One region of the Mesorhizobium dulcispinae genome, then DNA from elsewhere that is predicted to be linked to it. Evidence: riboswitches for the same ligand, from Rfam matches in the RefSeq annotation. Region 1 holds a riboswitch; each other region holds the start of a gene.
What was found. A riboswitch is a leader RNA that binds a small molecule or an ion and turns the genes downstream of it on or off. The one in region 1 is predicted to bind cobalamin.
Positions count from the first base shown of each region.

Region 2: linked by a shared signal. The riboswitch ahead of RFN30_RS30420 (DUF1636 family protein) and the one ahead of RFN30_RS27250 (CbtB domain-containing protein) in region 1 are both predicted to bind cobalamin.
Region 3: linked by a shared signal. The riboswitch ahead of bluB (5,6-dimethylbenzimidazole synthase) and the one ahead of RFN30_RS27250 (CbtB domain-containing protein) in region 1 are both predicted to bind cobalamin.

Region 1 is NZ_JAVIIY010000017.1:92,318-94,573, forward strand. It holds gene cobU (bifunctional adenosylcobinamide kinase/adenosylcobinamide-phosphate guanylyltransferase) at 1-428, opposite strand, end outside; gene RFN30_RS27245 (CbtA family protein) at 421-1,218, opposite strand; gene RFN30_RS27250 (CbtB domain-containing protein) at 1,234-1,413, opposite strand; cobalamin riboswitch at 1,451-1,648, opposite strand; gene RFN30_RS27255 (gamma-glutamylcyclotransferase) at 1,719-2,256, opposite strand, start outside.
Region 2 is NZ_JAVIIY010000027.1:27,374-29,629, reverse strand. It holds gene cobW (cobalamin biosynthesis protein CobW) at 1-883, opposite strand, end outside; gene RFN30_RS30420 (DUF1636 family protein) at 880-1,314, opposite strand; cobalamin riboswitch at 1,352-1,558, opposite strand; gene RFN30_RS30415 (winged helix-turn-helix domain-containing protein) at 1,588-2,256, opposite strand, start outside.
Region 3 is NZ_JAVIIY010000001.1:334,527-336,782, forward strand. It holds gene RFN30_RS01520 (hypothetical protein) at 1-452, shown strand, start outside; gene bluB (5,6-dimethylbenzimidazole synthase) at 483-1,220, opposite strand; cobalamin riboswitch at 1,264-1,441, opposite strand; gene RFN30_RS01530 (histone deacetylase family protein) at 1,557-2,256, shown strand, end outside.

The sequences.
Region 1 (2,256 bases):
AACCGGCGCGCCAGCGCATTGTCCGGCACGATGCCGAGCCCGACTTCGTTCGACACCACGAACCAGGGCCCGCGCGGCCGCGACAGCACGTCTGACAGCCGCCGACACTCGGCCTCGATATCATGGTCCGCCAGCATATGATTGGTCAGCCACAATGTCAGGCAGTCGATGAGCACCGGCTGGTGATCGGGCAAGGCCTCGATCGCGCCGGTGAGGTCGAGCGGCGCATCGACAGTGACCCAGCCCTCGCCTCGCCGCGAGCGATGCAGTGCGATGCGCTCGCGCATCTCGTCGTCGTAGGCTTGCGCTGTGGCGATATAGGTCCAGGGCGACGGGCTTGCCGTCACCAGGGTCTCGGCATGCGCGCTCTTGCCGGAGCGCGCACCGCCGACGATGAAGGTCAGGCGACCCTTGGCGCGATCAGGCAAAGCTGTCGCGCAGGCTAGCCGCCGTGCCGGTGAAGCGGCCGCGCACCACGCCGACGACGGCCCCCAGCACCAGCCAGAACACCAGATCGGTGAGCGTCACCGCCACCACGAACTGGTGATGCAGCCCTTCCGGGATCGCCGTCTCGAAACTGTCGGGCTGCGGCGCGCCGACGATATGCGGCCCAACGATCAGCACGACCGCCAGGACAGCCAGCGGCAGCGATTTGCGGAAGGCGATCAAGCCGAGGCCGATCGCAGTCGCGGCCACCGTCGAAATCCACCAGATCTGGCGCGGCAACAGCTCGGCCGCCGGCATCGCCGGCAGTTCGGGCGGCAGGCCGAGCCCGGGCGCCAGCGTGAACACCGCAAAACCGGCGAGGCCCCAGAACACGCCCTGGCGCCAGTTGCCGATGCCGCCGGCGAATTCGGAGACCGCGACCAGGACCAGTGCGAAGCCGATGCCGGTGACGATGTTGGCGACGACGTTGAAGGCGAAGCGCTCGAAGCCATCGGCCGGCGCCCAGCCCTCGTCCTCGGCCGGGGCAGCCGCTTCGGCAGGCGCCGGGGCGGCGCTGCTCATCGCGTTGTCCGCCGGAGCGGCAGAGCTCGTCACATTGCTGTCGGTGGCTGTGGCGGCGTGGTCATGATGATGGCCGCCGCCGGCCTCTTCATAGACTTCCGCCTTGAGGATCAGCGGCACGGTCGCATAGGCCTGCATGCAGGCGAGCACGATGCCCGCCACGAGCCCCGCGATCGCCGCGATGAACACGACGTTGCGAAACAGATTCATGATGTCAGGCCTTGCTCAGTGGCAGGGAAAAGCCATCGAATGGCGATAGTCGTGCGCAGCGTTGTGGACCGCATCGATATGCGAGAAGCCGACAAAGCCGACGACGAAAATGCCGAGCAGCGCGGCGAGCGCCAGCTGCATGACGCGCGACTGCGAGGAGACGGAAGCGCCGAGGGAAACGGAAGCGGTATTCATGTCTGGTCCTTTCGCCCTCCACCCGAGGGCATCGAAGTCAACTTTCCGGTCGCCGGCAGGTCTCCTGGCTCGCGGATCCGCGCCCTTCCCCACCTTCCCGAGGAAAATCCTCAGTGGTTTATGGAGAGGACTACCGCACACAGTTGCGGGGGCAGCCACGGCTTTGGGCAGAAACTCCGCCCTCACCGCATTCCCTCTTGGCTCCAAAAACGGAACCGACGACGCGATGGACTATAGGCAGAATCGCCGCGCCCGGCAAACCAAATTCCGTCACGCCGCAGCGTGATTGCGGCACGGGTTTTGGATTAGGATGCGGCAATCCGCTCGGCAACCAGCTGCTGCAATCGCCACAAATGGCGGTCATGAATGCCGCGCTGCTCGAGGTTCTTCACCGTGTTGTAGAGATAGTCGGCGCCCGAACCCCAGTGGCCGCACGACGTCGCCAGCCGCTCGACCACCACTTTTTCCTCGATCGGGCCGGCATAGGTGGTGCCCTTGCGGTTGATGACGAAGGCCAGAGCCCGGAAGGGTCCGTCGTCGCTCATCAAGTTGAGGAGCCGCGGATGGTAGCTGGTCGGCTTCAGCGTCATCTCGCGGCGGAAAAGCTTGTCCAATGCCTGCCGGCGGTCGCCACCGTTCAGACGGAAAGCAACGCCCTTGCATTGGCCGCCGCGGTCCAGCGCCATCATGAGGCCAGGCTGCTCCTTGGTGCCGCGCCAGCGCGTCATGTTCATGCAGAAGGAGCGATGCCAGCCGCGCGCGACGGCGACCCGCTCCTCGACATGCTCTATCTCCGGCTTCCAGATCAGCGATCCGTAGCCAAAGAGCCAGAGCGGCTCGGCG
Region 2 (2,256 bases), on a different contig from region 1:
TGCCGCCGACCTCGACGAAACCTTTGACGCGCAGCACGTTTTCCTGCTCGGCGGCGAGGGCGACGCGCTTCGCCAGTTCGTCCGGATTGGCAATCGACGGGATATCGACGACGAAGGAGTCGAAATCGTCGTGCTCGTGATCGAGCTCGTCGTCGTGATGGGTCTTGCGGTTCTCGATATCGTCCTCGACGGCAAGGCCGAGGCCGAGCAGCACCGACGGGTCGACCTTGCCCTGCGTGGTCGGCACGACCTTGACGGCGCGCGCCACATGCTCGCCGATGACGGCGTTGGCGCGGGTCGCACCGGCTGCGTCCATCAGGTCGCTCTTCGACAGGATGATCAAGTCGGCGCAGGCGATCTGGTCCTCGAACACTTCCTCGACCGGATCGTCATGATCTAACGAGTCGTCGGCGGCGCGTTGCGCCTGCAGCGCGTCCATGTCGGAAGCGACGCGGCCGTCGGCCAGCGCCGGGCCGTCGACAACGGCAATGACGCCGTCGACGGTCACGCGGCTCTTGACCGTCGGCCACTGAAAAGCCTGAACCAGCGGCTTCGGCAAAGCGAGGCCGGAGGTCTCGATCAGGATGTGGTCGACCTTCGGCGTGCGCGACAGGATCTGGTCGAGCGCCGGCACGAAGTCGTCGGCGACCGTGCAGCAGATACAGCCATTGGCGAGCTCGACGATGTTTTCCTCCGGGCAAGTGTCGATGCCGCAGCCCTTCAGGATCTCGCCGTCGATGCCGACATCGCCGAACTCGTTGACGATGATCGCCAGCCGCTTGCCCTTGGCGTTCTCGAGCAGGCTACGGATCAGCGTCGTCTTGCCGGCGCCGAGGAAGCCGGTGACGACGGTGCAAGGGACACGGGAAACGGAAGCGTTCATGGTCGGTCCTTCAGGAGGTCGAGAGGAGGGATGCGGGCAACCAGGCCCCGCTTGAGAGAATCGGGCCGGCCGCGCCAAGGGATCAGGCCGTCGGTCGAGGTGGCGAAGAGCTTTGCGCCGGCAATGAGGTCGGCGCCGCTGGTTGTTTCCAGATCGCCGAAGACGTAGCTCCAGCAGCCGTCGCGCAGCAGTGCCGCGCTCAAGCGGCGCTTGCAGTTGCCGAGACATTCGACGGTGCGGATGCGGATGTTTTCGCCCGAGGCGGCGCGGCGGGCGTCTTCGGCGAGCAGGGTGCCGGCGCGCGGATGCGCATCCGAGCCGGTCTCGTCGCGGCAGGAAGAGCAGACGATGACGGTCACGTCGGCCAGCGCGTCATCGCGCTCGGACGGAATGTCCGCGATATTAGCCGAGAAACTGCCGTTGCGATCCAAAACAGGCTCCTTGCCCGGAAAACCCGCCGGGCGATCGGATTTTCAGTCTCAGACGGCAGGTCTCCTGGCTCGCGGGTCATCGCCTTGGCGCCGCCTTCCCGGGAACATCCCAGTGGTTTTCGGCTAAGGCTCGTCGCTTACAGTTGCGGGGACAGCCGCGGATTTGGGGATTTTTCTAGCCCGCACCGCATTCCCTCTTGGCTCCTCCCTTTGCCGGGAGGAGACCGTCTGGCTCGGATTTAGGCTTACGTCTATGCGCCTGTCAACGCGCGGCTACGACACCCGGATGTCGGCCAGCGCCGGACCGAGGTCGCCGGCCGGCGTCACCTCGATCGCTTCCAGGCCGAGCCATGCCTGCATCTGTTTCAGCTCCTCGAAGAGCTGCGCGGCAGTTTCCGGTGGAGCATCGGCCTCGGCATAGGCGGCATGGGCGCGCAGCACGCCGGCAGGCCGGTCCGCCCTCAGATCGACGCGGGCGACGATGCGGTCGCCGAGCAGGAACGGCAGCACGTAATAGCCATACTGGCGCTTTTCGGCCGGCGTGTAGATCTCGATGCGGTAGCGGAAGTCGAAGAGTTTTTCGGCGCGCGTTCGTTCGAAAACCACGGGATCGAAGGGAGCGAGCAGGGCGCGCGCCTCGATCCGGCGCGGGAAGCGGGCGTCCTTGTGGAGATAGGCGGCCTTGTCCCAGCCTTCGACGCGCACCGGCAGTAGCTCGCCCGCCTCGACCAGTTCCTCGATCCTGTCTTTCGTGTCGCTGGGCGCCAGGCGGAAATAATCGCGCAGGTCGCCATAGGTGGCGATGCCGTGGGCACGGGCGGAAATGCGCAGCAGCTCACGATGCGCGTCCTCGACCGAAGGTACAGGCAGGTCGAGCACGGCCTGCGGCAGAACACGCTCCGGCAGGTCGTAGTAACGTTCAAAGCCGCGCCGGTAGGCGGT
Region 3 (2,256 bases), on a different contig from region 1:
TCGACGAGATCATCCTCGGCTACAACATCCGCATCAATTCAAACTCGCCTTTCGAGACCGCCAGGCAAGGCGTCGTGCTCTACGCGCAGAACGGCAAGCACATGGTCAAGAACGCCGTCTGGCTGGCGGTGATCATGTGGGGCGTGTCCTTCGTCATCTTCCTTTTGATGCTCGCCCCCGCAGCCGCCATCCTCTGGGTCATGCCCGGGCAGCTTGCCGGCTGGGCCTTCGTTCTGGCCATCGTCTTTGCCTGGGCCTTCAAGGCCGCCTTCATCGAGCCCTTCGCCATCGCCTCGCTGATGCAGGTCTATTTTGCCGCCATCGAGGGCCAGGTGCCCAATCCGGAATGGGACCAGCGCCTGGCAGAGGCCTCGTCGAAATTCAGGGAGCTTCGCGACAAGGCGCTCGGCTCTTTCGGCGGCTCGCGCTGGGATTCGCCCCGGGCGGCCTGATCAGCAGCCCTCACTACGAAGGCAGCCTGATCACGGGTTCGCCCGTTCGCCGGAACCGAGGCGGGCGATCGCCGACTTGAGCGGCTCCTCGCCGGCGCCGCAAAAGGTCTCGCTCATCACCAGCTCGCCGAGCGGCAGGCGCTTGCCCCAGCCATGCGCCTCGAGGTCCGGCCGCGGCGCGAATTCCGACACCCGCCCGACGCACAGATAGGCGATCGGCGTCACATGCTCGGGGATCGACAACAGCCGCTTCAGCGCCTCGGTCTCGATGATGCTCACCCAGCCGACGCCGACGCTTTCGGCGCGCGCCGCCAGCCAGAAATTCTGCACGGCGCAGACGGTGCTGTAGAGGTCCATTTCCGGATTGTGCCAGCGCCCGAGCGGCGAGTCTTTTGACCGCTGGCGGTCGCAGGTGATGCAGAGGTTGAGCGCGCTTTCGCAGATGCCTTCGAGCTTCAGCTTGCGGTAGAGCGCCTGCCGCTCCGCCTCGATCGCCGGCAGTTCCTGCTCGCGCGCGGCCAGAAACAGGTCGCGCACCTGCCGTCGCCTTGCCGCATCGCGGATGACGATGAAGTTCCACGGCTGCATGTAGCCGACCGACGGCGCGTGATGGGCTGCCATGAGCAGCCGCGCCAGCACGCCATCATCGAGATCGTCGCCAACGAAATGGCTGCGCACGTCGCGCCTGGTGAACATCGCCCGGTAAACGGCATCGCGCGCCGATTGGTCAAAGTCGTCGCCGCCGGTAGCGGCCATTCGTGCCTGCATCGCTTGTCCCCTTGCGATAAGCAGTCCTCCGCTTGACCATGCGGACGACTATGTCTGCCGGGCCGGTCTTCTGGCTTGGGATCGACCCGCATCCGGCGCCTTCCCGTCATTGACAGTGGCTTTTGCCGGCGCGGTCCCCCTCACAGCGTTGGGCACGCCACGGAATTCAACCGTGTTCCCGATTCTCCCGCGTCGCGGGCACCAGGCAGCGGCAGGACTCTATCGCGAAGCGGAAGCCGCGCCAATGCCGCCAGCGACACGATCAGGCGCGATTTTCCCCAATCTATCGGCGCTGAAACATGGCTATCCGGGCGACAGGTGCCTAGATTAGGCGCCATGACCACTCGTCTCTACACACATCCGGTATTCCTGGAACACCTCACGCCGGCCGGCCACCCCGAGCGGCCCGACCGCCTGCGCGCCATCGAGCGCGTGCTGGACGACGAGGCTTTTTCGGCGCTCGACCGCATCAAGGCGCCGGAAGGCGACGAGGCGACCATCCTCTATGCGCACCCCGCGGATTTCGTTGAGCGGGTGCGCGCGGCCATTCCCGAGACCGGCATCGTCTCGATCGATGCCGATACCAGCGCCAGCCCGAAGAGCTGGCATGCGGCGGTGACGGCGATCGGCGCGGCAAACGCCGCGGTCGATGACGTCTTCGAAGGCCGCGCCGCCAATGTCTTCGTCGCCGCGCGCCCGCCCGGCCATCACGCCGAAAAGACCACCGCGATGGGCTTTTGCCTGTTCAACACCGCGGCGATCGCGGCCCGCTACGCGCAGAAAAAGCACCAGGCCGAGCGCGTCGCGATTGTCGACTGGGACGTCCACCACGGCAACGGCACGCAGGACATTTTCTGGGACGACCCGTCGGTGCTCTATTGCTCGACGCACCAGATGCCGCTTTATCCGGGCACCGGCGCCAAGAGCGAAACCGGCGTGGGTAACATCGTCAACGCGCCGCTCGCGCCGAGCACCGGCAGCGACACGTTCCGCGACGCCTTCCTGTCGCGCGTGCTGCCGTCGATCGACGCTTTCA